Linked DNA regions of Paraburkholderia fungorum. The protein of the gene in region 1 interacts with the protein of each later gene in a pairwise test. Links are inferred from orthologs where the notes say so. Each region holds a gene or a part of one and is shown on either strand. Other genes may lie near its edges.

Evidence for each region.
Region 2: the proteins of ybgC (region 1) and acpP interact in binary tests that used the Escherichia coli proteins (3 or more experiments, as listed by UniProt). The link is inferred for Paraburkholderia fungorum from one-to-one orthologs.

Annotation. Positions count from the first base shown.
Region 1 is NZ_FNKP01000001.1:891,048-906,969, reverse strand. Bases 5,405-8,375 are described here. They hold ybgC (tol-pal system-associated acyl-CoA thioesterase), read left to right. Parts: upstream 5,405-6,637; coding sequence 6,638-7,114; downstream 7,115-8,375. Other genes in these bases: tolR (protein TolR), read left to right, coding at 7,959-8,375; tolQ (protein TolQ), read left to right, coding at 7,271-7,948; ydfG (bifunctional NADP-dependent 3-hydroxy acid dehydrogenase/3-hydroxypropionate dehydrogenase YdfG), read left to right, coding at 5,833-6,579. Also shown: BLS41_RS04095 (DUF3318 domain-containing protein), read left to right, coding at 1-451; BLS41_RS04090 (type IV pilin protein), read right to left, coding at 520-957; BLS41_RS04085 (pilus assembly PilX family protein), read right to left, coding at 967-1,410; BLS41_RS04080 (PilW family protein), read right to left, coding at 1,569-2,378; BLS41_RS04075 (type IV pilus modification PilV family protein), read right to left, coding at 2,375-2,821; BLS41_RS04070 (GspH/FimT family pseudopilin), read right to left, coding at 2,818-3,378; transcriptional regulator NrdR, read right to left, coding at 3,583-4,065; glyA (serine hydroxymethyltransferase), read right to left, coding at 4,072-5,319; more of tolR, read left to right, coding at 8,376-8,405; cell envelope integrity protein TolA, read left to right, coding at 8,402-9,436; Tol-Pal system beta propeller repeat protein TolB, read left to right, coding at 9,577-10,869; peptidoglycan-associated lipoprotein Pal, read left to right, coding at 10,903-11,412; tol-pal system protein YbgF, read left to right, coding at 11,433-12,182; BLS41_RS04010 (arabinofuranosidase catalytic domain-containing protein), read left to right, coding at 13,445-15,556; BLS41_RS04005 (lactonase family protein), read right to left, coding at 15,676-15,922.
Region 2 is NZ_FNKP01000001.1:2,867,898-2,883,608, forward strand. What follows is about bases 5,457-8,216. They hold acpP (acyl carrier protein), read right to left. Parts: upstream 7,077-8,216; coding sequence 6,837-7,076; downstream 5,457-6,836. Other genes in these bases: fabF (beta-ketoacyl-ACP synthase II), read right to left, coding at 5,457-6,617; fabG (3-oxoacyl-ACP reductase FabG), read right to left, coding at 7,232-7,978; fabD (ACP S-malonyltransferase), read right to left, coding at 8,083-8,216. Also shown: lepA (translation elongation factor 4), read right to left, coding at 1-404; BLS41_RS12600 (glutaredoxin family protein), read right to left, coding at 608-871; BLS41_RS12605 (DegQ family serine endoprotease), read right to left, coding at 868-2,388; BLS41_RS12610 (MucB/RseB C-terminal domain-containing protein), read right to left, coding at 2,425-3,468; BLS41_RS12615 (sigma-E factor negative regulatory protein), read right to left, coding at 3,473-4,096; RNA polymerase sigma factor RpoE, read right to left, coding at 4,179-4,778; BLS41_RS12625 (protein YgfX), read right to left, coding at 4,880-5,284; more of fabF, read right to left, coding at 5,379-5,456; more of fabD, read right to left, coding at 8,217-9,018; BLS41_RS12650 (beta-ketoacyl-ACP synthase III), read right to left, coding at 9,121-10,110; phosphate acyltransferase PlsX, read right to left, coding at 10,110-11,216; rpmF (50S ribosomal protein L32), read right to left, coding at 11,389-11,568; BLS41_RS12670 (DUF177 domain-containing protein), read right to left, coding at 11,670-12,314; BLS41_RS12675 (Maf-like protein), read left to right, coding at 12,594-13,211; BLS41_RS12680 (SAM-dependent methyltransferase), read left to right, coding at 13,208-13,927; BLS41_RS12685 (S49 family peptidase), read right to left, coding at 14,023-15,027; and 2 more genes. UniProt on the Escherichia coli protein: Carrier of the growing fatty acid chain in fatty acid biosynthesis.

The DNA.
Region 1 (15,922 bases):
GGCGAAGGATCTGAGCGCGCCGCATCTGCGTGCGTTGCGCAAGGAGTTGCTGCTGGTGCGCGCGGATGTCGAGCGAATGGAGCTCGCTCAGGCGACCATCGAATTGCGACAGGCGGTTACGCATTTCAGCTGGCTCAAATTTATCGTGCCGGGCTTTGGTGGAGTACGGACCCGCAGCGGCGAAAAGGCGAGCTTTATCAACGCTGGAACCATTGGCGCTTTGCTTAAGCAATATCCGTTTGTTAGCTCGATTGCTTCGATGTTGCTTGCCAAGCCATTGCGTGCCACGGTCGCGGCCGGTGCAAAGCCGGCACTCAAATGGGGCAGCCTCGGGCTCGCCGCGTGGGAAGCGTATCGGATCTGGCAGCAGATGAAGCGCGAGTCGGCGGCACCTGCCGGGGCGGCTGCTTCTCCTCGGGCTAAAGAAGAATCAGTGGATGGCGGGTATTGAAGGGTTCCTGATTAGGAGTCGATAGTTTGTTGGGGCAATTGAGCGGTTATCTGTCGCACGCTCTGTCGTCAGGTTGTATTCCAGCACTCGCCGCTCGCCGGCATAGAACCGCCTTCGTTTTCCGAACCTCTATTGCCTCGCAGGCCGGTCGCGTCGAGTGTGAAAGTCCCGCAGGCGTCGTCACGCATCGGGCCCGATTCCGCCGGCGTTGCCTCGATCGAATAGCCACCGTTTGTGTCATCGGCGGGCAGCACGCGCAAGCGATAAATCGACACTCCGAATTGCGGCGCCTGGTCCAGTCCCGGTGGCAATGTCGGGACACCGTCACTTGCCGCCCCCTCGATAAATTGCGCTGCCCGATATAACGCCGAAGCTGCGTCGATGCGATGCGTTCGCGCTATATGGCTGCGATACGCGGGCACCGCGAACACAGCCAGGGTGGCGGCTATCGCCAGCGTGATCATCAATTCGAGCAACGTGAACGCGGACGTGTTTGGCGCTTTCATAACTCTCCCTCAAAACGGCCTGGCCGCGACGCGCCGCCAATGACGCTCGATCGCTCCGCCATCAATCACCAACTCCATCTGCAGCCACACTTGCGAGTCGTCGCTACGCCCGAACCCGCGTGAAGTCAGCAAATACGCTTGAGCATCAACGCGATTGGCGAGGCGCCACGTCTCTATCAAACATTGCGGCGCCCGCTGCGAGCCTGGCCATTGCGCGACGGGCGTGACTGCTCCAGCCTCGAATGCACTTTTGAGTTTCCATTGAGTCGGCTCGACGGACGCAACCGGCGGTGCCTGGACCGCTTCTGCAACCGCAGCAACGACAGTGCGGGTGCAGGCAATCAGCGCTGAATCTGCGGCGTGGAAGGCCTGCAAATAGTCACGCACATTGCTGGCCGAGCGCGCTGCCGCCAACGATGTTTCGAACCATACCGCCGACGTGGTCAGCATCATGGTTGAGATCAGCAGAACGATTGGCAGCACGACACCGCGCTGGAGAACACGCCGAGCGCGACCGGTGCCGCCGAGACCTCGAATACGTGACAGCACATCGCAACCTGGTGAAGTTTTCTCGCGCTCGCGGCATAGCCCGGAATTTTTTGATCGGTCGGTCACAGAAAACCCTCCGGGTGATTACGCAACGCCACTCGCCGCGAGAACGCCTGCCGTGGACGCAAATCGGTGCCGAGGACACTCACGCCGTCGCAATCGACATAACGTGACCGCTGACCCTGCGGTGAACCACGAACGAGCACGCAAAGATCGACGGCCACGACGTTTGTCCATTGATCGACGGCTACCGCTGATGCGTCTACTGCGCTCAACGCGCTGGCTAGCCAGTATCTGACCCGTATGCGCTCGACGCCCTCCACCAGAGGTTGCGCAGAGCCCACCTTGCCGCTGCCTTCGCAATAGAGTTCAGGCTCGCCGGTCGACGTGCTGACGCTGGCAAAGTACCGGTTGACCACCAGCGCACCCTGCTCCCCAAACGCCGCACCGTCGCCTGTCACCGCTTGTCCAAGGCAATCGGTGACGTTGCCGGCTGAGGATGGCCACGTGGACACCGGATCCCCCACATATCGAACCGCGACGCCGTCCGACCGGCTGGTCAAGGTCGTGCAGGCAAGACTGTCGTCAGCCCCCGTTGGACGACCGCCGGAGCATCCGGACAACGGCGGCGGGCCGCTATAACTTGCGGCATCCGCGGGAACGAAGCCGGCCATTTGCACTTGCTGGCCGATCAGCGACAAGGCGGTCAACCCGGCTTCGCGAATTGTCGTGGCGTTGCTCGCACGCTCGAACGCAGCGCGCTGACTTGAGTAGAGCGACACGGCGCCTGCCGTCACAACGAGTCCCAAGGCCATTGCAATCAGCAACTCGATCAGCGTTTGACCGTGAGAGCCGGATTTGCGCGAAGTCATCGGATCAACGCCAGCGCGACGCATGAGGTGCCGGCAGGGACATCGGCGCCACCACAGGACTCCGGTTTGTCGATTACGTCACCGTTTGCCGGCATGTCCTTGACGGATGTCCACGTGACTCGCGCGATGGCCACGCCCGCGCTGTCGCCTGACGAAGCTTCCCCATGCGGTAAGAGCGTAGTGGCCTGTGAGTTCCATTGCCGCGTGGCGGAATCAGCCAATGCTGGCGTACGCATTGCCTCGGCCACAGAATCGGCGATCCATGCCGCCTGCTCGCGCATTGCCATCGCGCGGGCTTCGCGAGCGGTCCACAATTGCCCGGCGATAAGTCCGAGCGCTGTGATTGCCATCAACGCAACGGCCAGCATGACTTCGATCAGCGAGCTGCCAGTGGACTTTGATGCGCGACAACGTGGTCGCGGGTTGAACGGATATCGCATCATGACGCCGCTCCGCAAGCACCTTCGGAAATCCTTGCGCGACCACCTGCCGCGATGTGGACACAGCGTCGCCACTTGGCCCCTTGTGTCGCTTTCGACGACGCAGCCGGTGCGATATCAAAACTACGGAAGGTGCCAATCAATTGGCCGGCAGGCGGCGTAAATGTCAGATTTGTCTGTACCCCGACGATGCTTACTGCCGCGAGCAGCGGTTGCGCCCGCAGTAGTGAAAGCGTGCCCGCGCGGTCGGCAAAAACGGCCCATCCGCACGACCAGTCGGCAACACCGCTCACGCAGGGCTGCCCCGTGCTCAGGCAACGTCGCGCCGAATCGATCCTGCAAACAATGACACGTGAGCCCCGACGCAGCGCCTCGCTGCGCGCAAAAGCGAGAGTCGAGGCCAGCGCCCTTGTGCGCGCATCGACCTGATCGCGGACATGCCACGCGACGAACGATGGCGTCGCCAGGACCGCGATCACCGCCAGCAACGCAAGCACGGCCAGCGTTTCGACAAGCGTGAAGCCGCCGGCAGACGGCCGGTAAACGGCGTCGTATTTCATCTGCACCCCTGATCGTTTCGAAGAATACGGCCAATCTAGCAATTCGGAGAAGGCTCAACCATCGGCCGAATGGCCAGGTGGCACCAGGACGCTATTCCGCGCAAAAATTCACGCGACGGACCATAACGGCAGCAGGAGATGTAGATGCGCGAAACAAGGCGAAGAACGACGGACGCTCGCTTGCGAAGCGATGCGCAACAGCAATCAGCGCTTGCGAGCAGGCTTGGGAGGAGAAGAGGCGCGGCGAAATTCTTCGATCACGTCTTCAAATTCGGAGACGTCTTCAAAGCGCCGGTAAACGGAAGCAAAACGAACGTAGGCAATCGTGTCGAGAGCGCGCAACTCGTTCATCACGAGCTCGCCGAGGCGCTCGCTGCGCACCTCGCGCTCACCGCTACCGAGCAATTGATACTCGATGCGGGCAACCGCCGCGTCGATCGCGTCTGCTGCAACCGGGCGCTTGCGCAGCGCCAGTTGCATGCTCGCGACAATCTTGCGGCGGTCGAATTCCGTACGGCTGCCGTCCTTCTTGACGACCGACGGCAGCGCCAGCTCAACCCGCTCATACGTCGTGAAACGTTTGTCGCAGGCCGGGCAGCGGCGGCGCCGGCGAATCGTCGCGCCGTCTTCGGATACGCGCGAATCGACAACCTGCGTATCGGCGTGACGGCAGAAGGGACAATGCATAACGGCTTAACGGTAGACCGGGAAACGCTGGGTCAGCTCGGCAACCTGAGCACGCACACGGTCGATCGTAGCGGTGTCTTCCGGGTTGTCCAGAACGTCGGCAATCAGGTTACCGACCTGCTCGGCTTCCTTCACGCCAAAACCGCGCGTGGTCATGGCCGGCGAGCCGAGACGCACGCCGCTCGTCACGAACGGCTTTTCCGGGTCGTTCGGGATTGCGTTCTTGTTGACGGTGATGTGCGCTGCACCGAGGGCCGCTTCCGCTGCCTTGCCGGTAATTTTCTTCGCGCGCAGATCGACCAGCATGACGTGGCTTTCGGTGCGACCCGACACGATACGCAGACCGCGTTTAACCAGCGTTTCCGCCAGCACGCGTGCGTTTTCGACCACTTGTTGCTGATATTCCTTGAATTCCGGCGACAGCGCTTCCTTGAACGCGACAGCCTTACCGGCGATCACGTGCATCAGCGGGCCGCCCTGAATGCCCGGGAAGATTGCCGAGTTGATCTGCTTCTCGAACTCCGCCTTCATCAGGATCACGCCGCCGCGCGGGCCGCGCAGGCTCTTGTGCGTGGTGGTGGTGACGAAGTCGGCGAACGGCACCGGATTCGGGTAGACGCCCGCTGCGATCAGGCCGGCATAGTGCGCCATGTCGACCATGAAGTACGCGCCAACCGACTTGGCGATCTTCGACAGGCGTTCGAAATCGATGCGCAACGCAAACGCGGACGCGCCCGCCACGATCAGCTTCGGCTTGTGTTCCTGAGCCAGCTTCTCAGCCGCTTCGTAGTCGATGTCTTCCGCTTCGTTCAGGCCGTAGCTGACCACGTTGAACCACTTGCCCGACATGTTGACCGGCGAACCGTGCGTCAGGTGACCGCCGTGGGCGAGGCTCATGCCCATGATCGTGTCGCCCGGCTTGAGCATCGCGAAGAACACGCCCTGGTTAGCCTGCGAACCCGAATTCGGCTGCACGTTGGCAGCTTCGGCGCCGAACAGTTGCTTGACGCGGTCGATCGCCAGCTGCTCGGCGATGTCGACGTATTCGCAGCCGCCGTAGTAGCGCTTGCCCGGGTAGCCTTCGGCGTACTTGTTGGTGAGTTGCGAGCCTTGCGCAGCCATCACGGCCGGGCTCGTGTAATTTTCCGACGCGATCAGTTCGATGTGCTCTTCCTGACGGCGGTTTTCCTGCTCGATGACCTTCCAGAGTTCAGGATCGACGTTGGCGATGGTGCTTTGGGCTCTGTCAAACATACGGATTCCGTTGAGTGTGTTCAGGTTGACCGGATCGTGCGCCGAACTTTGCGTAGAGGGTACGCAGCGCTGCTGGCGGCTGGGCCAGCCCTGACGTGGCGATTGGAGAGTCGCCGCACACGCGAGGCAGGACAGCCACCGTCAGCGCAGATAAATGCGCGCGGATCACGGCTGCCCAGGCGAACGGCAAAACGGCACCCCGCGCTTCACGGTGGGTTGTTCCACCTTGAATCCGATTGGTTGAATCGGTTCTATCGCCAGTCACGCAGGGTCGAGCGCGTTAGTTTATTGGAAGAGGATCGAATAGGCAACCGGCTCACGGGTGCGGCGGCGCCCCCTGGAAAGACACCCCGCCGCATCCTTCCGTGCAGCGCGCAAACATCGGACGAAAATGGCCCGCGATTCCGCTGCGTGCCCGTGCCAGAGCCTCTTATACGGCTGGTTCAACCTTGCCGCAGCGCCGCATTGGAAGTAGGCTTGGGACCTTTGCTTCTCACCGACCAGGAAACTGCAATGATCGTGTTTGTAACCGGAGCGTCCGCGGGATTCGGCGCTGCTATCGCTCGCGCCTTCGTCAAGGGCGGCCATCGCGTCGTCGCCACCGCTCGCCGCAAAGACCGCCTGCAAGCCCTCGCCGACGAACTCGGCGACGCACTTCTGCCCTATGAACTCGACGTGCGCGACCGCGCCGCTGTCGAAGCGGTCCCGGCATCGCTGCCGGCCGATTTCGCTGCAATCGACGTCCTCGTCAACAACGCGGGCCTCGCTCTCGGCACCGAACCTGCTCAAAAGGCGAGCCTCGACGAGTGGAACACCATGATCGAGACCAACTGCACAGGCCTCGTGCAAGTCACGCATGCGCTGCTGCCGGGCATGGTCGAACGCAATCGCGGGCACGTTTTCAACCTGGGTTCTGTGGCGGGCCGCTGGCCGTACGCGGGCGGCAACGTTTACGGCGCCACCAAAGCCTTCGTGCGCCAGTTCAGCCTGAACCTGCGCGCCGATCTGGCCGGCACGGCACTGCGCGTCACCGACATCGAACCGGGCTTGTGCGGAGGCACCGAATTCTCGAACGTGCGTTATCGCGGCGACGACGAAAAAGCCGGCAAGGTCTACGAAAACGTTCAGCCGCTGACGGCGGAAGATATCGCCGACTCCGTTTACTGGATCGCCACTCGTCCGGCACACGTGAATATCAACACGATCGAGCTGATGCCGGTGGCTCAATCGTTCGCCGGATTGTCTATTCATCGCGGCTAAAGCCCGCCAGACGGGGCGCACACTTTGAAACAGACCCGGGGGTGTGCGTTCCGGTAAAATGCGCCGCATGAATATTTCGACCAGCCAGCCTGGCACGGAAATCGGCTACACGTGGCCTATCCGCGTGTACTACGAAGATACCGACGCCGGCGGCATCGTGTTTTACGCAAATTACCTGAAATTTTTTGAACGGGCGCGTACCGAATGGCTACGCGCGTGCGGTGTCGACCAGGCCCGGCTGGCGGATGAAACTGGCGCAATTTTCATTGTCAGCAATACTGCGGTCGACTATCGGGCGCCGGCCAGGCTTGACGATATCGTCAAAATTGTCAGCCGGATCGAGCGTCTTGGCCGAGCTTCGGTGGATTTCACGCAGGAAGCGTGGCGTGACGGCACGCTGCTTGCTAAAGGGACAATCCGGATTGGCTGTGTCGACCGTATCGCGCTTCGCCCGACCGCGATTCCTCCGCCGGTTCTCGCTGCTTTGCGGCGCGGACCGGAAGTCGGCGGCGGCGTGTCAACGAATCACACCTGAACTCCGTTGATACGGGGCCAGTGAACTCGCATCGATCAAGCAACACCAAGCATGGTTCGGCTTGCGATATCGCCGATGCTTCCGTTTTGCTCACGGCAAGCTTCGAGTGACCTTGCAGCCGGACGCCCCCTTCCCGGGACGTTAAAACGAACCTTTATGAACACTACACAAGATCTGTCGATCGTTTCATTAGTACTCAACGCGAGCCTGCTGGCGCAGGCCGTCATGGCCCTGCTGCTGTTGCTGTCGCTGCTGTCGTGGACTTTCATCTTCCGCAAGTGGTTTGCGATCCGCCGGGCGCGGGCGCAAACTGAACGCTTCGAACGCGATTTCTGGTCGGGCGGCGACCTGCAGGCGCTTTATCAAAGTGCTGCGAACAACCGCCATACCATCGGCGCGCTGGAACGAATTTTCGAATCCGGCATGCGCGAATTCCTGAAAGGCAAAGAAAAGCGTCTGAACGATTCAGGCGCAATTCTCGACGGTGCACGGCGCGCGATGCGTGCCGCGTTCCAGCGTGAGATGGACGTGCTCGAAGCCAATCTCGCGTTCCTCGCGTCGGTCGGCTCGGTCAGCCCGTACATCGGTCTGTTCGGTACGGTCTGGGGGATCATGAACGCGTTCCGCGGCCTCGCCAACGTCCAGCAGGCCACGCTCGCGAACGTCGCGCCAGGCATCGCCGAAGCGTTGACGGCCACCGCGATCGGCCTGTTCGCGGCCATTCCGGCTGTCGTGGCTTACAACCGCTACGCGCACGACATCGACCGTCTGGCGATCCGTTTCGAGACCTTCATCGAAGAATTCTCGAACATTCTGCAGCGCCAGGCACAGTAAGGAGTCCACGATGGCAGGCTCTCGTTCCTCCAGCATGCGCGGCTCGCGTCAGCGCCGCGCGATGGCCGACATCAACGTCGTGCCGTACATCGACGTGATGCTCGTGCTGCTCGTGATCTTCATGGTGACCGCGCCGCTGGTCGCCCCGTCGATCGTCAATCTGCCGACCGTCGGTGGTGCCGCGCCGCAACAGCAAACGCCGCCCGTCATCGTGAACATTCGCGCCGACGGCAACATGAGCGTCAAATACAAGGACGACTCCGGCGCGCAGCAGCAGGAAAACATGACGAAGGCGGATCTGAACGGCTTTATCGCCGACCGGGCGGCATCGCATCCTGACCAGCCGGTTGTGATTGCCGCCGACAAGACCGTCAAGTACGAAGTCGTGATGAACGTGATGTCCGAGCTGAAAGGCCAGGGCGTCAAGCGCGTTGGATTGCTCGTCAAATCGCAATGATCCGCAAGAATTCCGAATACCCGCTCCAGCCACCGCGTGAACGCGGCACCGGGCGAGCCTTTGCGTTCGCTCTGGTGATGCACGCGCTGCTCGGGTTCTTCCTGTACCACGGCATTCAGTGGCAAAACAGCACGCCCGCAGGCGCGGAAGCGGAGTTGTGGACCGAGGTGCCCGACACGGCGATCCCGCATCCCGTTCCGCCGCCGCCCGCGCCGGTCGCCCCTGCCCCGCCGGTGCCCGACGAACAGGCCGATATCGCGTTGCAGGAAAAGAAACGCCAGCAACAGGAAGCGGCTCGTCAGGCGCAACTGGCTGAACAGCAGCGCCAGCAGAAACTGCAGGCTCAGCAGGAAGCCGATGCGAAGCGTCAGCAGCAACTGGCCGCCGATCAGGCTGCACAGCTCGCAGCGCAAAAGGCCGCGGCAGCGAAACTGAAGCAGCAACAGCAACAACAGCAGCAACAGGCCGAGAAGCTGAAACAGCAGCAACTGGCCGAGCAGCAAAAGCAGCAGCAGCTTAAAGAACAGCAGCAGGAACAACTGAAGGAACAGCAGCAAAAGCAGGCCGAAGCCGACGCGCAGAAGAAAGCTGATGCGCAGAAGGCAGCGAAGGCCAAAGCGCAGGCAGATGCTGCGGCGCAAGCGAAGAAGATGGATGCAGAGCGGCGCGCACGTCTCGCCCAGATGATGGGTGGCGCGGGCGACAGCTCGAGCGGCAACGGCCTGGCGAAGAGCGGCACGGGTAGCGGTTCAGGCGGCACGGCGACATCGCCGGGTTACGCAGACAAGGTGCGTCGCGCGGTTCGCCCGAACATCTCGTGGGGCGGCGAAACGGCTGGTCTTGAAACTGTCATCTCCGTACGCTGCTCGCCGACCGGCACCTTGCTGGACGCAAGCATCTCGCGCAGCAGCGGCAATGCAGCATGGGATGACGCCGCATTGCGGGCCGTCCACCGGACCGATCCGATGCCTCAGGATATCAACGGCAAAACGCCGACGAGTTTCCTGATCACGTTGCGCCCGGCAGGTTGATTGCAGCAAGTTTGACTGTCAGTTGACGGCAGATATGGTGCCCCGTTCGCGGGGCGCGCTCGGGAACGAATTAGTTCTTTTCGGGTCTGTCTGCTGTCGTGAAGTGTTAGTAAAACCGTTTTTTGGGGAAACCATACAGCATGAGTTTGATGACCAAGCTAGGCCTGCGGACACTTGTAGCGTCGTGCCTGATCGCCGTTGGCGGTGCAGCCAACGCACAACTCAACGTACTCGTGACGGGCGTCGGGTCCACCCAGTTTCCAATCGCCACGGCGAATTTCGCCAATGAGGCGAATTCGCCGCAGCAGGTCAGCACGATCGTGCGTCAGGATCTGGAGCGCAGCGGAAAATTCACGAACATCGACGCGGGCTCCACGCCAGTGTCGGAAACCGATTCCGTCGACCTCGGCAGTTGGAAAGCCAAGGGCGCGAATGCGTTCGTGTCGGGCAGCGTGAACCGCCTGCCGAACGGTCAATACGAAGTGCGCTTCAAGCTGTACGACACCGTCAAGGGCGAAAGCCTCGGCGGCCTCGTACTGGTGAGCCCGGCAAGCGGTTTGCGCATGAGCGCGCACAAGGTCGCCGATTACATCTACGCGAAGCTGATGGGCGGTCGCGGTGTGTTCGCCACGCGTCTGTCGTATGTGATCAAGACGGGCGGCCGTTATCAGCTGCAAATCTCGGACTCGGACGGTCAGGACGCGCACATCGCGCTGTCGAGCCCCGAGCCGATCATCTCGCCGGCGTGGTCGCCGGACGGCACCAAGGTCGCTTACGTTTCGTTTGAAAAGAAGAAGCCGATCGTCTACATCCACGATCTGCCTACGGGCCGTCGTGTGGTCGTGTCGGATCAGAAGGGCAATAACAGCGCGCCGGCGTGGTCGCCGGATGGACGCACGCTGGCCGTCGCGCTTTCGCGCACCGGCAACACACAGATTTTCGCCGTCAATGCGGACGGCAGCGGCTTGCGCCGACTCACGCAAGGCAGCTCGATCGACACCGAGCCGACCTACTCTCCCGACGGTCAGTCGATCTATTTCACGAGCGACCGTGGCGGTGCACCGCAGATCTACAAGATGTCGATCCAGGGCGAAAGCGCAGGTCCTGCGCAACGCGTCACGTTCACGGGCAGCTACAACACCAGCCCGCGCGTGAGCCCGGACGGCAAGCAGCTCGCTTATATCTCGCGCGTCGGCGGCGGGTTCAAACTTTATATCCAGGACCTGCAGGGCAACACAGCCACAGGCCTGACGGACACGACACATGACGAATCGCCGAGCTTCGCGGCGAACGGTCAGTACATTCTTTACGCCACACAGGTGAACGGCCGTGGCGTGTTGGCCGCAGTATCGACCGACGGTCGCACTCGGCAGGTCCTGTCCGTTCAGGGCGGCAGCGTGCGCGAGCCGTCCTGGGGCCCGTTTATGCAATAACGTTGATGCAATAACACAAGGAGAGTAACCAAAATGATGTCCAAACTTCGTTTCGTATTTGCTGTATTGATGGTCGGCGCGCTGGCTGCATGTCACTCGGGCGTCAAGCTCGACGAAAATGCTAACAAGGGCGGTGCAGTTTCGACGCAACCGAACCCGACCGATGTCGCACAGGTCAACGTCGACCCGCTGAACGACCCGAATAGCCCGCTCGCCAAGCGCAGCATCTATTTCGATTTCGACAGCTACTCGGTGAAGGACGACTACCAGTCGCTGCTGCAACAACACGCGCAATACCTGAAGAGCCACCCGCAACGTCACGTCCTGATCCAGGGCAACACCGACGAACGCGGCACGAGCGAGTACAACCTGGCACTCGGCCAGAAGCGTGCTGAAGCTGTTCGCCGTTCGCTGTCGCTGATGGGCGTTGCTGACTCGCAAATGGAAGCTGTGAGCCTCGGCAAGGAAAAGCCGCAAGCTGACGGTCATGACGAATCGTCGTGGGCACAAAACCGCCGCGCCGACCTCGTGTATCAACAGTAAGTCAACGGGTGATGAGCCGAATGACGCATCGTTTCTCCTGGCCGCGGTTTGCGGCAGCGGCCTGTGTCGCAGGCACGGCCTTCGCGGCTGTGCCCGCACATGCAGGCATCTTCGACGATGATCAGGCCCGTCAGGCCATTCTTGATCTGCGTTCGAAGACCGATAGTTTGTCGAGCCAGCTGTCGGCCGCACAGCGCACGATCCTCGATCAGTCCAACCGTCTCGATCAGCTGAATCAGCAGGTCGCGACGTTGCGTGGGCAGAACGAGGACATGGGCAACCAGCTCACCACGCTGCAAAAGCAGCAGAAGGACTACTACACCGATCTGGACACGCGCCTGAAGAAATTCGAGCCGCAGCAACAGACGGTGGATGGCGTTCAGGGCCAGGTGCAGCCGGGCGAAACCGATTCGTTCAATGCGGCTTCGCAGCAGTTCCGCAGCGGCGACTTCAAGAATGCGGCGGCGTCGTTCCGCAGCTTCATCTCCAAGTATCCGGACAGTCCTTATCAGCCGACCGCGCAATACTGGCTCGGCAACGCGCTGTATGCACTGCGCGATTACAAGGGCTCGACGGCGACCTGGCAGGGTGTGGTGGCGAAGTATCCGCAGCATCCGCGTGCGCCGGAAGCATTGCTGGCGATTGCGAACAATCAGCTCGAGCAAGGTCAGAAGGCTGCGGCCAAGAAGACGCTGGAGCAGATCGTCGCACAGTACAGCGGCTCGGATGTCGCACAGACAGCGCAGAGCAAGCTGTCGCAGATCAAGTAGTTGCGGTTGGGTAGTTGCAGTAACGCGCAGTGTCCGAAGCTATAGTCACGCGCGCCTCTCGCTGAAGAGCCCGGGGTAAACATACCTCGGGTTTTTCATTGTTTGAAGTATCGATAGTTAATGTTCAGCCAAAGGGTTGACAGCCTCCAAAGGCTATCGATATAATCTCGCTTCTCTTTTGGGTCGTTAGCTCAGCTGGTAGAGCAGCGGACTTTTAATCCGTTGGTCACAGGTTCGAATCCCGTACGGCCTACCAAAGATACGAAGGGCTTGCACGCGTCAGCGTCGCAAGCCCTTTTCTATTTCCGCGTGGAATTTTCCTCTCGCCTATAACGTAGCCCGATCGCGATGTTGGGTTCTGCGCGAAATGCGCTCAACATAGGCAATGCTTGTTAGCCCCGTCTGCTTCGCGACGCTGCGCTACATCGTTTAAGGCCGTCAACTCCACTCGACATTCGTCGCAGTTCGCCTGGACACGCGCAACGCACGCCGACAAATGTCCGCACGACCTTCAACACCTCGTTCACGAAATAACTCTCGACTCTCTGCATGACCCGGAGCGCGCGAGGCGAGCCTACATCGCAGTGGAAGCGTGGCGGCGTCGGATTGTCCGTTGAGAGGCTCGCATTACCCCAGCCACAAACTCCCAGCTGCGACTCCGAGCGAGTAAGAAACCAGGTCGCCCGCGAGGCCACAACATCAGCACCTAAGCATCCAATCCCGCCACATCACCCGCGTATCTGTACAAATAATAAAAACAAATATTAAGCATAAATTCTCCATCTCCAAATTCCACTCAGCACCAGCCAGCATCACCTTTAACAGAGCGCGCCACAACCGCACTTCGCCCTCGCTGTGTCCCAGGGTATCTCCCTAATAAATGAAGCGATATTATTGATTAATAATATTAACAACCGAACGAACCCAATCGCCGGTTGCTGCACAACAACAATTGGAGACGACAATTGCAAGCCGCGCCGAGCTTCAACCTTCTCCCGTTGTGCCAAACACTCACATCTGAACACTCGACTCAGCCGCCAACGCAAACGTATGCGAGCGCAACTTCCCGCCCACCGACAGTAGTCCCGTAACAGAAGAGCAGCGCCGACGCTCCCGACGACGACAACTAGCCGCTTCAGCCGCCGGAACAAAGGCAAACGAAACAAAAACGGAACAGACCCAAACCGGCATTACCCCGCAGCACGCACTCGAGTCAGCAATAGTCATCGATACAGGCATCCAATTTATTCCGCTGTCCTAACATGCACCGGGCATCTCAAGAATGTCCGAGCAATAAGGAGGAGATGATGAAGTCAAGAAGAACCGGCTTACTTTCCGCTTTACTGATGCTGCCAATCCTGCTCGCCGCGTGTAATGGCGACTCCAACCCCGCGTCATCCCAGTCGCAAAACAGCAGCACGTCGCAGCCATCTACGCCATCCGGCAGCGGTTCGTCGACATCGACGTCGGACACCTCCGGCACAGGAACAGGCACAGCGACCCCGCCAGACACCGACGCCGCAGCCCCCCCTGCTCTCCCCTGCGATGCCGCATCCGACGCCGGCACCGCCTGCGTCGCTGCACACAGCGTGACGCGACTGCTGACGAAGAACTACACCGGCCCCCTGTTCCAGGTCCAACGCGCATCCGATAAAGCCACGCAGGACGTCTACGCATACACGGCCAGCACCTTGCCCAGCGGCGCCGACAATAAGCTGCTCGGCTCGGCCAACGTGAACAGCGTCAACACGTTCTGCAACAACACGACCTGCACGGTCTCCGATATCTACGACCAGATAGATCTGGTCGCGCCGCTGAAGGGCGGCGCTTTCGGCAACGTGCCCGCCACGCTCAAACTCAATTCGGACGGCACCGAATCACTGGTCGTCACGACCGGCGCTCCGGGTTCCACCACATCGACGATGACAGTGCCGGTCCTCAACGGCTTCGCCACCATCACGCTGCCGGGCACCAGCGGCACGTTGACCGTTCAGGTCCACACGGCTCCCATGCTGACCACCCAATCGCCGACTCTCGCTTTGACCATCGGTAACGACTTGCCTGCGCTCTCCGGCGGACAGGCTGCGCTGAGCTACATGACGCTGGGCCAGGGCGTGCAGATTCCAGCGTTGGGCACAGTCGGCGGACAGGCTTATCGCAACCGCATCGGCACGGTGAACCAGTCGATCGGCGACTCCGAAATCGCGGAATACATGGTGGCGGGCGCGCAGTACGGCCCGGCGTCCGGCTGCTGCGGCACCTACGGCAACATGGAAGACAGTGCCGATCCCAGCACCTATGCGAAGGGCGAGATCGAAGGTGAAATGTTCGGCCTGGCCTTCTCGAGCGGCAACGCCGCCGTGTTCGGCTATTGCGACGGCTATACCGGCGTCTCGCCGCTCAGCTCGGGGAGCTGCAAGGGCGTGAACTGGCCGGGCGTCGACGCGGAAGCGGGCGTCTATCTGTACGGTCCGCAACAGCCCGCCAACGCGAACTTCGTGACGGTGCTGTCGAAATACTCGCCGGTGACGCAGTCCAATCTCTTTGCCGTGAAGAGCGGCGATGCATCGCAAAGTGTCCTCACGCCGGTCTTCGATCAGGCGCCGCCCGAAGCGTATAACTTCTTCAACGATGCAGGCCATGCGTTCAACGGACAATGGCAAGGTGGTCTGTCGCTCGGCGAAGGTGGCGACGGCAGCGCAGCGCCGATCCAGTTCTTCGAAGGCGCGGTGATCGCCAAATCGACATCGAACGCAACGGACGATGCGATCCAGGCGAGCATCGCGAACTTCTACGGCCCGACGACCGACAAGACGGCGGCCGCCTGTTCGGCGAATAACCTGATCAACTCGCCGCTGAGCCTGGCATCGTCGAATGCGTGGACGCAAGCGAACGGCGCCACGGCAGCGGTCGCGACGGACATCTCGGGAACCAGCACGTACGCGGCAACGTTGACGAACGCGAACGGCAACTCGATCGCCAACATCGACGAAACGATCCGCGTGCAAGGCGGCCAGAGCTACACCTTCACCGACTACGTCCTCGCGACGACCAACGCAACGGTGTTCCCGGGCGGCTCGGTTCAGACCGATGGTCCGAACGGCGCGGAAGTTCCGTGGGTGCTCAACACGAACACGGGCGCGATCGTGCAAGGTACGTGGGGTTCGGGCAAGCCGACCTCGCTGACCGCGGTGAAGTCGGGCAACTGGTGGAAGGTGACGATGACGTTCACTGCACCGGCTGGAGCGAACAACGCGCAAGTCTTCATCGATCCGCCGACGTCGAGTGCGGCGGGCGTCCGCTCGCAACAGGCGCAAGGGCTGGCGGCGACGCATTTCTGCCCGAGCCTTTCGATGCCGTCTATGGGGACGTGATAAACGTCAAGGACTGACTTGCCGACACACGGAAAGACGGGCGGGGAAACCGCCCGTCTTTTTATTTGCCATTGCGGTTGAGACTGCGGTCCACTTTCCGGCTTACCGAGTGAATCGGCTCAAAGGAATTCGAGGCACACCGCGCTCGAAACCGGATAGTCGTAACCCGTGAAGTTGAGTTCGCCAGTCTGCGCGTCGATCGAGAATACGCGGATGAACGCCTCGTCCTGCGATGCCGCCAGCAGGTATTTGCCATCGGGCGAGACGGCCAGATCGCGCGGCGTGCGGCCACCGAGACTCCACGTGCCGATCGGCGTCAACGAACCGGTCGTTTCGTCGACACGCGCGCCGAAGATCGAATCGTGT
Region 2 (15,711 bases), 2.0 Mb from region 1 along the record:
AGGTCGATCTTGTTGAGCACCGGAATCACGTCGACACCGAGTTCGATTGCCGTGTAGCAGTTGGCGACGGTTTGCGCCTCCACGCCCTGGCTCGCGTCGACAACCAGCAACGCGCCTTCGCATGCGGACAGCGAGCGGCTGACTTCGTACGAGAAGTCGACGTGGCCCGGCGTGTCGATCATGTTCAGGTTGTAGACCTGCCCGTCGCGGGCACGGTACGTCAATGCGGCGGTCTGTGCCTTGATGGTGATGCCGCGCTCGCGCTCGAGATCCATCGAGTCAAGCACTTGGGCTTCCATCTCGCGGTCGGACAAGCCACCGCAAATCTGGATGATGCGATCGGCGAGCGTCGACTTGCCATGGTCGATGTGCGCGATGATCGAGAAGTTACGAATATGATCCATTCAGTGCCGATCAAGCAAAAAAGGCGCGCTCGGACAATAGCGGAGCACGCCTTGTAAGTAGGTGAAAAACCTATCTATTTTAGCCGAAAAGGCCATCGCCCGGCGCATCTTGCGAAGACCGGGCGGAAAAGACGGCTCAGGAGAGACATGAAACCTGGTAAGAACGGCACGCATTTTCGCGCCGTTTGAAGTCGTGAACGGTGTCAGGGCGCCGCTGCAACACGCGCGGCCAGTGCGCTGCGAACCCGCGCGACGTCGAGGTGATAGTGACAAAGTTCGACGCCGTTGCAGACCAGAACCGGCACCAATTCGTTATAACGGGCTTCCAGTAACGGATCCGCGTCGACGTCGACTACGATCACCCGCGCGTCGAACTCAACCAGCAAAGGCTCGAGCGCGGCGCGCATGTCCTCACAAAGATGGCACCACGCGCGCCCGTAGAGCGTGAGCGGTGCTGTTTCTGTCATTTCTGGGCGCTGCGCGGACGAATCGGCACGAACTGCGTGTTGTCGCCGCGACGAACCAGCAGCGCGACCATCTTCTGCGGATCGAGATGCGAACTCAGGTCGTCGAACTGCTTCGCGCTCGTGATGTCCGTGTCGCCCACTCGCAGAATAATGTCGCCCTTTTGCAGCCCGACACGCGCCGCCTGACCGTCCACGGCATCGATCTGCACGCCGTTATGGAGCTTCAGCGCTTTCATCTGGTCAGACGGGATGTCGCTAACGGCCACACCCAGCACGTTCGTGGCACGCTGCTTCGGCGCTTGCGGCTTTTTCTGGTCCGTCTTGGCCGCCTTGTCCGGCTGCATTTCGGCAATCGTAACCGGCAAATCGCGAGTCTGACCCTTGCGCCAGATCGTGATCGTCGACTTCGTGCCCGGCTTCGTATCGCCAACCATTCGCGGCAGATCCGTGGCCGTGTCGACCGAATGGCCGTTGAACTTCAGGATGATGTCGCCCGGTTGCACGCCAGCCTTATCCGCTGGGCCACCCGGTTCGACGCTGCTGACCAGCGCGCCCTGCGCCTTCGGCAGACCGAGCGAGTCAGCCACGTCCTTCGTGACTTCGCCGATCGCCACCGCGATACGGCCACGCACGACCTTGCCCGAATTCTTCAACTGATCGGCCACACGCATCGCCTCGTCGATCGGAATCGCGAAGGAAATGCCCATGAAACCGCCGGTACGGCTGTAAATCTGCGAGTTGATGCCGATCACCTCGCCCTGCATGTTGATCAGCGGGCCACCCGAATTGCCCGGATTGACGGCCACGTCGGTCTGGATAAACGGCAAATAGTCGCCTGTGTCACGCCCCTTGGCGCTGACGATCCCGGCCGTCACCGTATTCTCGAGCCCGAACGGCGAACCGATCGCGACCACCCACTCGCCCACACGAACCTTATTCGAATCGCCGATGGTGATAGTCGGCAAATTGGCCGCGCTGATCTTCACGACGGCGACGTCGGTGCGGTCGTCCACGCCGATCAGCTTTGCCTTGAACTCGCGCTTGTCGGTCAGCGTGACATAGATGGTGTCCGCGTCGTCGACGACGTGCGCGTTGGTCATCACGTAACCGTCCGCCGACAGGATGAAGCCTGAACCGACGCCACTGTTCTGTTCAGGATCACTGTTATCCGGTGCGTCCTGGCTGCCGCCACTACCGCCGTTGTCGCCGTTGTCCCCGCCACGCGGCGCGCCCGGAGATTGCGGCGACTGCGGCAACGGAATGCCGAAAAAGCGCCGGAAAAACTCCGACATATCGCCGTCGTCCATGCCCGGCGGCAAGCCGCCGCGGGTAGTGCCACCGCTCGACACACGAGTGGTCGTGCGAATGTTGACGACAGCAGGACCCACCTTGTCGACGAGGTCAGTGAAGTCGGGCAGATTGGCAGCGGAAGCCGCCGACGCCGTATGCGGTACGAGCGGCAAACACGCCGCCACCATTGCGGCAGCGAGGAATTTACGCACCGAGAAAGTCGTCATATCGTAGCGAGCCGAGGGATTCAGGATTCGGAGGGATTACTTCGGAGCTTTGTATTCTATGGCAGACGCGAATTGCTGCAATGTGCTCTGGGGCACTTCACCCAGCAGAGTAATCCAGAAGTCGCCCCGACGCTTGACCAGCACGTGCGTCGCGCCGGTGCTGCCCGCGCCTTCCTTGCGCGTATTGTTCTCGACCGGCTCAACGAACACCGAAATCGCCGCCAGACCATCGGAAAAGACCGCCTGGTCGACCGGGATGGTCGGCTGCCCCGCTTCGCGCGCGGCCATTGGACGGCGCAACTGGCGAATCATGCGAAAGCCCGGAACCGTGGGATTGATCTGCCAGCCTTGCGCGGCCATATCGACCGGTTCGATCGGCGGACGCACCACCGTCCAGCCCGCCGTATTACGAATGCCATTGACAATGCCCGCCTTGTCGACCGGCACGCCAATGCTGATTTGCGAAAACGACAGTTGTTCGAGCACTTGCCCGTCAGCGTCGAGAGTCTGCGTGCGGAGCAACAGGCCCGTTTTCTTGTCTGCCCACAGCTTGTGAGCGAATCGATAGCCGTCTTTCGGATCGAGTTCGATTACCTGGCTGTCGACGCCCGCCACGCGGTCGTCACCCAGCAGTTTCGGCTCGTAAGCAGAAAGCACCTGCTCGCCACTGACTGCGAGCAACGCGGGGAACGAGTCTTTGTTCTGACGCTTCTCGACTACAAGCAAATGCCGTTCAGGCACGAACGTGTAGAGATCGTCGTTATGACGCAGCATTTTGCGCGGCTTACCGTCGAGGCTTTCGAGCTGCTCGAATTCGCCATCCGAACGGGTCGAATAGTGCGCGATTCGCGAGGTCTGAACGAAATTACCCCGCTGATAGACGAACGCGCCCTCGTAGTTCTGCTGCTGCGCGGCCTGATGGATCCGATCGAGCAGATCCGCGGCCGTGCGACGGGCGACGAGCGGATCGTCGGTTTGTGCGAAGACCCGCGGTGTGGCGGATATCAATACGGCTGCGCAGAACAGGAATGCCGGCAACCGCCCCCAGATAGTCGTTTTATTCAACCGCGGAGTCTGCATCAAACTATTGGCCTTGCGTAGAAACAGCGGCAGCGCGAATCAGCGGCATCGAACCCGGCATAACCGGTTGCTGAGCGAATTGCTGGTGAGCTTCCAGATATTGATCGAGACTGGCGTCACGAATGATGTTGGCATCTTGCGCGACCGGTTGGACGTTGGTAGCCGGCGCCATTGCCACGCGTTGCAGCGAATCGCCGTGTGACTGGATCGACGCGATCTGCGAACCCGGCACTCCCGGCACGCCCTGAAGTTGCGGCACGACAATCCAGGTCAACGTAGCAGCGGCAGCGGCGACAGCGAAAGCCGGCACGACCCGGCGGCGCAATGCCAGCAGACGACGCGCGACCGGCATGGCGGCAGGCGCGAGCACATGCGGCTCGTTGTCGAAACGAGCGGCGAAACCGCTCATGAACGCGCTGCTTGCCTCGGTTCTGATTGCCAGATCGTCGGAGCGCAATGCATCGCCGATCAGGTGATAAGCCGACCAGGCAGTGCGATCTGCACCGTCCAGCTCGGAAATAAACTTGTCCAGATTCAAATGCTCTTCGCCGAACAGCTCACCGTCGACAAAAGCGGACAGACGCTCGCCGCGCGAGCTGGCTTGCGATTGCATCGAGACCGACCCCATGATGCTCCCCATCTTACGAATACCCCGTAGTGACACCACTAATCCAGATATTGCACCCGTGCCCCGGCTGGCCGGCTGGTGTTTACCAGCGCTTGCCCTCAGGTGTGTCAAGCAACGGACGCAATTTTGCCGCAATGGCTTCGCGAGCGCGGAAAATTCGTGATCTGACTGTGCCAATTGGGCAACCCATCATTTCGGCGATTTCCTCGTAGCTCAAACCTTCAATTTCACGAAGAGTAATGGCGGTGCGCAACTCTTCCGGTAAAACCGCCATCGCAGCATTGACCGTCTCAGCGATCTGCTTGCTCATCAACATCGACTCAGGCGTGTTGATATCCCTTAGTTGGTCGGCGTCGGAGAAAGTTTCAGCTTCTTCAGCATCTGCTTCGGTCGAGGTCGGTGCGCGACGCCCCTGGGTGGCAAGGTAGTTCTTTGCCGTGTTGACCGCAATCCGGTACAACCACGTATAAAACGCCGATTCCCCGCGAAACTGCGGCAACGCCCGGTATGCCTTGATAAAGGCATCCTGCGCCACGTCTTCCACTTCGGCCGGGTCGCGAACGAGACGCGAAATCAGCCGGAGAATCTTGCGGTGGTATTTGGAGACCAGAAGCTCGAACGCGGCCTTGTCACCTTTCTGAACGCGCTCGACCAGCACCTGGTCAATTTCTTTTTCGCTCACCTGATAAATCCGTTAACTATAGGCCGCATGGCGGGGGACCATTGTAGCGTCCCCATCATTGGGGCACGTTACTCCGGTAACAGCGGTTACAGTCGTTACAGTCAGGCACCGGCGCCGCGACGGCCGAGCACCGACAGTTCGCGGAAAGCGCCGGCCGGCAATGCGTCGGCGGTGAGTAGCAGCGAGCGCTTACGGCCATCCTCCTGCACGAGCGCCAGAATTAACAGACGGTTGCTCCACTGGGAGCAGCCGGAAATACGGCCTTGAACCAGCAGCGCGCCCGCCCGATTCCATGCGGACAAGCCGTCCCGGTCGATTTTCAGTGCGACGGGCTGTGCGCGCTTGTGTCGTGCCGCGCCAAGCGCGAGCAAGGCCGCCACGGCGAGCGTCAACGGAACCGCCTGCCATGCGCCTAACCGCGGCGCGGCGACGCTGTAGACGGCCAGGATCGCAATCAGAACGAATATCCCCAACGCGGCGCGCATAAGAAAAGAGCGGCGCAGCACAATTCGCTGCGCCGCTCTTTCGAACGGTGCCGATTCGGAGGGAAGCGCCGGCAAAGCCGGCGTCGTCGACTGACGCGTCACCCGTTACTGGCGATCAGGCGCGCTTGAACACCAACGTGCCGTTCGTGCCGCCGAACCCGAACGAGTTCTTCAGCGCGACGTCGATCTTCATCTCCCGCGCGGTGTTTGCGCAGTAATCGAGATCGCAGGCCGGATCCTGATTGAAGATGTTGATGGTCGGCGGCGACACCTGGTTGTGCACGGCCAGCACGGTGAACACCGATTCCAGACCGCCAGCGCCGCCCAGCAGGTGACCCGTCATCGACTTGGTCGAGTTCACGACCATGTCTTTGGCGTGGTCACCGAATGCGCGCTTGATGCCGGTCGTTTCAGCCAGATCGCCGAGCGGCGTGGACGTACCGTGCGCGTTCAGGTAGTTCACCTGATCCGCATTGATGCCCGCGTTCTTCAACGCGGCCAGCATGCAGCGGCGTGCGCCATCGCCGTCTTCCAGTGGCGCGGTCATATGATACGCGTCGCCGCTCATCCCATAGCCGCTGACTTCGGCGTAAATCTTCGCGCCGCGTGCCTTCGCGTGTTCGTACTCTTCGAGCACCATCACGCCGGCGCCCTCGCCCAGCACAAAACCGTCGCGATCCTTGTCCCACGGACGGCTCGCGGTGGCCGGATCGTCGTTGCGTTGCGACAGCGCGCGCGCCGCCGCAAAGCCGCCGATACCGAGCGGCGACACGGTGGATTCCGCACCGCCCGCGATCATCACGTCGGCGTCACCATATTCGATCAGGCGCGAAGCCTCGCCGATGCAATGCAGACCCGTGGTACATGCAGTCACGATGGCGAGATTCGGACCCTTGATGCCGAACTTGATGGACAGGTGGCCGGAGATCATATTGATGATCGATGCCGGCACGAAGAACGGCGAAATACGGCGCGGACCGCGGTTGAGCAGTTCGGTTTGCGTCACTTCGATCATCGGCAGACCGCCGATGCCCGAACCGACGATTACGCCGATACGCTCCGAATTCTCGTCGGTGACTTCGAGGCCGCTGTCCTGCATCGCCTGGATGCCTGCAGCCACGCCGTAATGGATGAACGTATCCATATGGCGTGCTTCCTTACCGGGGATGTAGTCCTCGATATTGAAGCCCTTCACCTCGCCGGCAAAACGAGTCGAGAAGTTCGACGCATCGAACTTCGTGATATTGGCAATACCCGACTTGCCGGCGACCAGATTGGCCCAGCCGTCGGCAACATTATTGCCAACAGGCGAAATCAGCCCCAGGCCTGTAACAACAACACGACGGCGGCTCACGGTAACCCCTTTTTCATAGATGACAAAAGCAAAAGCCACAGCGGCCACAGGAATTTGCCCTGTGTGCCCTGTGGCTGTTAAGTCGGCAATCGCGCGGAAAGTTGCGCTGTCAACATCGCAGGCTCCTGCACGGCAAATAGCGCCAACCCTGCTGGCGTCGGCAAGCGACACGGCAGGGCGTCATACGCCACCAACGCAGAAACGCAGGCGCGAATGACTTTAGGCCTTGACGTTCGCGCGAGCGTAGTCGATCGCTTGCTGAACGGTGGTGATCTTCTCGGCTTCTTCATCCGGAATTTCCATGCCGAATTCGTCTTCGAGGGCCATCACGAGCTCAACGGTGTCGAGCGAGTCGGCGCCGAGGTCGTTCACGAACGAAGCTTCGTTCTTGATCTCAGCTTCTGCAACGCCCAGTTGTTCTGCGACGATCTTCTTGACGCGCTGTTCGATATTGTCCATTAACCCCTCCAAGGGAAAAGAAGTTCAAAAATACAGGTGCGCGCATTTTATCAGGTTTGACCCGGCAAAAAAGCGGCGCGTCGGGTTCCTGTCAAGGCATGCGCCTTACGCTTTTGCAAACGCATCAAGGCGCGGATAGTAACCGAAATTGGTTACTACATGTACATTCCGCCGTTCACATGCAGCGTAGTGCCGGTGATATAGCCCGCTTGCGGCGATGCGAGGAACGCGACAGCGTGCGCGATATCGTCCGGGCTACCGAGGCGGCCCAGCGGAATCTGCGTCTTCAACGCGGTCTGCTGCTCTTCCGGCAGACCTTTGGTCATGTCGGTATCGATAAAGCCCGGTGCAACGCAATTCACGGTGATGCCGCGGCTGCCAATCTCACGTGCAAGCGAGCGCGTCATCCCTGCAACGCCCGCTTTTGCTGCAGCGTAGTTGATCTGGCCAGGGTTGCCGGACGAGCCGACCACCGACGTGATGTTGATGATGCGACCGCCCTTCGCCTTCATCATCGGGCGAAGCACTGCGCGCGACAGACGGAACACCGAACGCAGGTTGGTGTCGATCACCGCGTCCCAGTCGTCGTCCTTCATGCGCATGGCGAGCTGATCCTGCGTGATGCCGGCGTTGTTCACCAACACGTTCAGCGCGCCGAATTCCTTAACCGTACCGTCGATCAGCGCATCCACTGCAGCCGAATCGTTCACATTGAGCACGGCACCGCGGCCGTTCACGCCAGCTGCGTTAAATGCTTCAGTGATGGCGGCAGCGCCGCTTTCGCTGGTCGCCGTACCGATCACCGTCGCGCCCTGGCGCGCCAGTTCCATGGCGATTGCACGGCCAATGCCGCGCGACGCACCGGTCACGATTGCAATCTGCTTGTCGAGAGTCTTTTCCATCTGTCAGTCCGAATGCCCTTCGGAGGGCTGATTGATTCCTGATGCTGGAGCGCAGTGCCGTTTGCAGCCGCCAGTCAACCCGGCGCCTGCCGTCGGCACGGCCTTCAGCCTGCGGTCACGAGCTTGAGGGCTTCTTCGAGCGATGCCGGATCGAACACCGAAGCGCCGACCAGATTGCCGTCGATCCGCTTGGTCAAACCCGACAGAACCTTGCCCGGACCGCATTCGATCACGTGCGTAACGCCCTGCGCCGCGATTGCCTGAACGCTTTCGACCCAACGCACGGCGCCGGCCGCCTGGCGCACCAGCGCATCCTTGATTCCGGCCGGCTCGTTGACGATAGCGACGTCGACGTTATTGATGACGGGAATAGCCGGCACCTGCACATTGACGCTCGCCAGACATTCGCGCAACTGGTCCGACGCCGGCTTGAGCAGCGACGAGTGGAACGGTGCCGACACCGGCAACGGCAACGCGCGCTTCGCGCCCTTCGCCTTAGCCACCTCGCACGCTTTTTCAACCGCCGCCTTATGGCCCGCGATCACGACCTGAGCCGGCGCATTGAAATTCACCGCCTCGACAACTCCTGCCACCGAAGCTTCGGCGCAAACCGCGCGCACGGTGTCGTCGTCGAGACCGAGAATCGCGGCCATACCGCCTTCGCCGACCGGCACTGCCGTTTGCATCGCCTGAGCACGAAAGCGCACCAGCGGCACAGCGTCGCGGAATGCAATCGCGCCCGCCGCGACCAGCGCGGTGTATTCGCCGAGGCTATGGCCGGCGACGATAGCCGGCTTCGGGCCGCCCGCCTTCTCCCACGCGCGATAAATCGCGTACGCGGCGGTCAGCATGACGGGTTGGGTGTTGGTGGTGAGGTTCAGATCGTCGGCAGGGCCCTCGGCGATCAGCTTGCCGAGATCCTGATTGAGCGCGTCAGACGCTTCCTGAACCGTCTCACGCACGATCGCGTGATCGGCAAATGCGTTGAGCATGCCGACCGTCTGCGAACCTTGCCCAGGAAAAACGAACGCAAATTTCATATCGTCCCCAAAATCGGATTAGTCAGATGTGGGTGCTGCACGGCGCGAACTCGCGCCGGAGCGCGGACGCCGCAAACGGCGCCCGTCGATGCGTCGCCGCTATCAGTAGCGGATAACCGACGCGCCCCACGTGAAGCCGCCGCCGACGCCTTCGATCAGCACGTTCTGGCCGCGCCTGATGCGGCCGTCGCGCACTGCGACGTCAAATGCGAGCGGAATGGACGCAGCCGACGTATTGCCGTGCTCGCCCACCGTGACGACCATGCGTTCCTGCGGCAAGCCGAGCTTGCGGCAAGTGCTTTGCATGATGCGGATATTGGCCTGATGCGGAATCAGCCAGTCGATCTGCTCCGCTTTCAGATTGGCTTTTTCGAGCGCTTCGACAGCGACTTTTTCGAGCACGTTGACGGCGAGCTTGAACACCGCCTGGCCGTCCATGTGCAGGAACGCGCTGCCGGCGACCACGCCGCCGTTCACGTTACCCGGCGTGCAGAGAATGTTCGAGTGGCTTCCGTCGGCGTGCAATGCGCTGGCGAGCACGCCTGGTTCCTCGGACGCCTGCAGGATTACCGCGCCCGCGCCGTCGCCGAACAGCACGCAGGTGGTGCGGTCGTTGAAGTCGAGGATGCGCGAGAAAGTTTCCGCGCCGATCACGAGCGCCGTGCGATGCTGGCCGCTGCGAATGAAGCTGTCCGCCGTCGCAACCGCGTACGCAAAACCGGAACAGACGGCTTGCACGTCGAACGCTGCGCCGTGGTTCTTGATGCCGAGCTTGTTCTGCAACAGGCAGGCCGTGCTCGGGAACACGAAGTCCGGCGTGGAGGTGGCGACGATGATCAGATCGATGGACTGCGGATCGATGTCCGCTGCTTCGATCGCGCGCTGCGACGCGATCAGGGCGAGATCGCTGGTCGTGACATCAGGGTCGGCGAAATGGCGCGAATGGATACCGGTGCGGGCAACGATCCATTCGTCGCTCGTCTCGACGCCTTGCCTGGCGAGACGTTCAGCCAGATCCTGATTGGTGACGCGGTTGGGCGGCAGATAGCTGCCGGTGCCCAGCACGCGGGAATAAATTGTGGATTGAGCCATTATGCCTTCGAGGATTGCGCAGCGTAGGGCTCGGCAGGCTGGCCGGCAATCGGGCTTGCGTTACCCGCGCCGCTTGCATCCCGCGCGGCCTGTTCGAGAGAACCCGCGTTCTCTTCCATTGCTCGCGCAAGGCGCTCCAGCACGCCGTTTTTGACGGCATCATACCCGCGTTTGATAGCCCACTCAAACCCGTAGGCATCGGCGGAGCCGTGGCTTTTGATCACCAGTCCGCGCAGACCGAGCAGCGCAGCGCCGTTATATTGCCGATGATCGACGCGCTTCTTGAAGCGCATCAATACTGGCAATGCCAGCACCGCCATCACCTTGGTGAGCCACGAACGGCCGAACTCTTCCTTGATGATGTTGGACAGCATCTGCGCGAGACCTTCCGACGTCTTCAGCGCGACATTGCCGACAAAACCGTCGCAAACGATGACGTCGACCGTACCTTTGAAGATGTCGTTACCTTCAACGTTGCCGTGAAAGTTAAGTGTACTCGCGCGCAGCAGTTCGCCGGCACGTTTGATGGTGTCGTTACCCTTGATAACTTCTTCGCCGATGTTGAGCAGCCCGATGGTAGGCCGCTCCTTACCTTCGATCGCCGACACGAGCGCATGCCCCATCTCGGCGAACTGCAGCAGATGCTGCGGCTCGCAGTCGACGTTGGCGCCCAGGTCGAGCATCGTGGTATAGCCAATGGGATTAGGCATGGCGAACGCGATGGCCGGGCGTTCAATGCCCGACAGCGTTTTCAGCACATAACGCGAGACCGCCATCAGCGCGCCGGTGTTGCCGGCGGAAATGCAGGCTTCCGCCTCGCCTTCCTTGACGCGGTTCAGCGCCACGCGCATGGACGAATCTTTTTTCTTGCGCAGCGCGACCTCGACCGGATCGTCCATGGCGACGATCTCGGATGCGGGTACGACAGTCAGCGCTGGCAGGTCTTGCGCCTTTAACTTCTTTAACTGCGCACGAATCGCACTTTCAATGCCGACGAGCAGCAATTGTGCGTCGGGATGCGAACGCACGAAGTTAACGGCTGCGGGAACGGTCACGGACGGGCCGTGGTCGCCTCCCATGCAATCTATCGTGAGCTTTACTGTCATGGAGTGCGACGAATTTCAGGCGCCCTGAATGGGACCGCGACAAGCGCCAGGGCGCCAATTGCGATCGACACAAAAAAGCGGCAAACGAATGCCGCCTTTTTGCCGAGCCGGGAAAATGTCAAGCGAGCCGATCGCCACGCGAAACGCCAAAGGGCGCAACGCAGTGAAACGATTAGTCGTTCTTCGTCTTGACGACTTTCTTACCGCGATAGTAGCCATTCGGGCTAACGTGGTGACGCAGATGCACTTCACCCGTGCTCGGTTCCACGGCCAGCGGCGCTGCCGTCAGGAAATCGTGCGAACGGTGCATGCCGCGCTTGGACGGCGACTTCTTGTTTTGCTGAACTGCCATGACTAACTCCTAAAAATTTTCCGAATTCTAACACAGCCCGATACGGTGTCCGCCATAGGCCGAATGGCCAATGCGCCCGCCTCGCGCTTCCCTGCAACTGTTCAGTGCTTCTTGTCGCCCGGCTCACCGCGCTTCAGACTTTCGAGCGCCGCGAACGGATTGGGCCGCTCGGGCTCATCGCCCTCACTGGCTTCGTCGAACGCAGCTTCGTCGCCCTCGCCTTCGGCACCGGCCACACCAGAGACGAGACTCTCGTGCACTTCGGGACAAACCTCGTGTTTGGGCACGAGTGGCAAGGAAAGCAGCAACTCTTCTTCGATCAAGTCGATGAGATCGAACTGGCGCGAGCCCACGATCACTTCGACTTCATCCTCGTCGAGCGGAAACTCTTCGGCTTCCGCCTCAGTGTTGACGACCCGGTAAGTTGCATCGACGTTGAACGGCTGCGAATACGGTGTCATGCACCGTTGGCATTCGAGCCATGCCGCGCCGTGAATCGCCAACCTCAAATACGGCTGGGGACCCTCGGTGCCGTCATCCTGCAACTCCGGCTGCGTCGCTCCTTCGGCTTGCCAGGTGAACGCGGTATCGCGCTCTGGCGCTTCTGCCGGGACTTCGTTTAACATGCGCGGCAGTTGCGAGACGCGCACGACACCCGCGGCCTGACGCCCACTCCGCGCAAATTCGAACAGATCGATTTCATGCGGGTCGGACAGACCAGCAGGGTTGCCAGGATGTTGAGTCATGTGCGCTCCTGCGTCGGCGAGAATTTCGCCGGGGCTAAACCGCGATAAGCCGCGAGGTAAAACCGGTTTGCAAGCCTACCCACCAAGCCGCGGCGCTGGATTCAACAAGGCTCATAACGAAGCCTGATTGAACGCACCGAGACCCGCCTAAGCGGAAGCATACCGATGAAAAGCCCGAAATCATATCTGTTTTGTCTTTTCGAGTCAAACACTTAAGCCCGTATGCGTGCGCACTCCGCGCAAGCCCGTACGCCCTGTCTTTCTAGCCGTTGGTTGACCATGCCAGATTCCCCCAATCGCCCGCCGCGCCTGATTCTGGCGTCGAGTTCGCCGTATCGTCGCGAACTGCTCGAGCGCCTGCGCGCGCCTTTCGATGTCGTCGTTCCCGCGATCGACGAAACTCCGCACGCCGGCGAAACGCCCGAAGTCACAGCATTGCGGCTCGCAGAAGCCAAAGCGCGCAAAGTGGCGAGCGAACTCGGCAAAAATGAATCCGCGCTCGTGATCGGCTCCGATCAGGTCGCCACGTATGACGGCCCGCAGATCGGCAAACCCGGCACGCACGAAAAGGCGCTCGCCCAGTTACAGGCAATGCGCGGCCGCGAAGTGCTGTTTCATAGTGCCCTATGCCTGTTCGACAGCGCGGCCGGTACCGTACAAACTGCGGATGTAATCACCCGCGTTCAGTTCCGCAACCTGCCGGACGCGGCCCTGGAAGCCTATTTGCGAGCCGAAACGCCTTACGACGTCGCGGGTAGCGCGAAATCGGAAGGCCTCGGCATTGCATTACTCGAAGCCATCCACTCCGACGACCCCACCGCGCTCGTCGGCCTACCGCTAATTACCCTGTCGAGCATGCTGCTGGCAGCCGGCTATCCAATTCTGGAGGCGCAATGAGCGGCACGCTCTATCTGATTCCAAACACGCTCGGCGAGGGTGATGCCGACGCGCTCGACGCCGTTCTGCCCGCCCCCGTGCGCGCCCGCGCAGCTTCATTGCACTATTACATCGGCGAAAACGCGAAAACCACACGCGCTTTTCTGAAGAAGGTCGGCACCGAGCGGCCGATTCAGGAAATCGAAATTAGGGAACTGAACGTCAACACGCCGGTTAGTGAGATCGACAAGCTGCTGGCTCCGCTACTGGCCGGCACCGACGCCGGCCTCGTTTCGGAAGCCGGGTGTCCGGCGGTTGCCGACCCGGGCGCGCTACTGGTGCGTCGCGCACACGAGCGCGGCGTGAAGGTCGTACCGTTTGTCGGACCGAGCTCGATTCTGCTGGCCTTGATGGCCTCCGGACTCAACGGTCAAAGTTTTGCGTTTCACGGCTACCTGCCGGTCGATGCCGCTGAACGCGCAAAGCGTCTGCGCGACCTGGAGCAGCAATCGCGCAAGGGCAAGCAAACGCAGATTTTTATCGAGACGCCCTATCGGAATCGCGCGCTGCTCGACACTTTACTGGCGACTTGCGCGCCGTCCACGCTGGTTTGCGTCGCGGTTGATTTAACCCTGGAAACAGAGACGATCGCCAGCCGCACTGTCGCCGACTGGAAGAAGAAGTCAGCGATCGATCTGCATAAGCGGCCGGCTATTTTCCTGATTTTAGCTGCCTGATTGGCGATAAACGCACCAGGAACCAAACAGCAGACAAAAAACCCCGCGCGATCAATTCGATTGATTGCGCAGGGCCTTTTTCGCTGTCACACCGATTAACGCAGGCTCAACTTCCCGCCGAGCGCCATTGCGTGTACTGCCCCGTTACCCACCGCCGCACCGAACTTACGTGCCACGCGGTCGGTAATGCTCTCCTTTACCGTGTAGTCGACGATATCCGGCGCCTTGAAAAGCTCACGCGCTACATAGTCGGCGTCGCCGAAACCGTCTGCGAGGCCCAACTCCACACTCTTCTGACCCGTCCAGAACAGACCGGAGAACATGTCGGGCGTTTCATGCAGACGCTTACCCCGCCCCTGGCGTACCGCGTCGATAAATTGCGCGTGAATCTGATCAAGCATGTCTTGGGCATGTGCGTCCATCTTCGGCGTTTCTGGCGAGAACGGATCGAAAAAGCCCTTGTTCTCACCCGATGTGTGCAGGCGACGCTCAACGCCCAGCTTATCCATCAAACCGGTGAAGCCGAAACTGTCCATCAACACGCCGATAGATCCGACGATGCTCGCCTTATCGACGTAAATCTTGTCCGCCGCCGCCGCCGCGTAGTAACCGCCCGACGCGCACATATCACCCACTACGACGTAAAGCGGAATTGACGGATATTTGACACGCAATCGCCGAATTTCGTTGTAGATGATGCCCGCCTGCACCGGACTGCCGCCCGGACTATTGCAGCTCAGGATCACCCCCGCCGTACCGGCATCGTCGAACGCACTCTCGAGCGCCGTGTTGATATCTTCGGCGTTCGCATTGGTATCAGCGGAGATTTCGCCGTCAAGCGACACCATTGCAGTGTGACGCCCGGTGGTTGCGACTTTATCGCCGGAGAACACCAGCCCGCCCCATACGACGAGTATCAATACGATCAGGAACACGAACCGGAAGAAAATCTTCCAGCGCCGCGCAGCGCGTTGCTCATTGATCGCCGCCATTGCAATGCGTTCGAGCGCAGCCCTTTCCCAGCCGGGTTCATCGGCGGGCACACGGGAGCGACCTGTTGGGGACAGATCTTTTGGGTCGGGAGTCAGGTTGTCGGACATGCGGAGCAGTGGAGGATCGAAAAGAGGGAAGAATCAGGGCGTGGCAGGGCGCAATTCGCCGTCGGGCAGCCAGAAAATGGCGCGGCCTTCCGGCGTATCCCGCTCCTCGACCAAGACAGGGCGCAATTTGCCGCCCCGGCACGGGCCACCCACGCATTTGCCGGTATCAGGCGCGTAAATCGCGCCATGTGTCGCGCACATCAAGTATAAGCCTGACGATTCGAAGAACTGTCCCTCAGCCCAGTCGAGTTCCATGGGCACGTGCGCGCAACGGTTCAGATAGCCATATGCACGGCCGTCGTAGCGAACGAAGAACACCACGGCGTCGCCGCCTCCCAGCCTGGCCGCGCGCCTCACGCCTGCGCCGCCGTCAACCAGGTCGTCCGCCGCGCAAATGCGGACGGACTCCGCTTCGCTCGCCTGGGTGCTCATGCGTTGTCCCGCAACCAGCCAGATAAATCGCTCACACTCGACGCCACGAATTTCGGCGACATCGCGTTCAGCGAATTTGCCGGATGTGCGCCATACGTCACGCCGATGCCCGCGACGCCCGCGTTCATCGCCATTTGCAGATCGTGCGTCGTGTCGCCGACCATCACCGTGCGCGCGGGATCCTGCCCCAGTTCGCGCGTCAGCTCATGGAGCATGGCCGGATGGGGCTTCGAAAACGTCTCGTCGGCACAA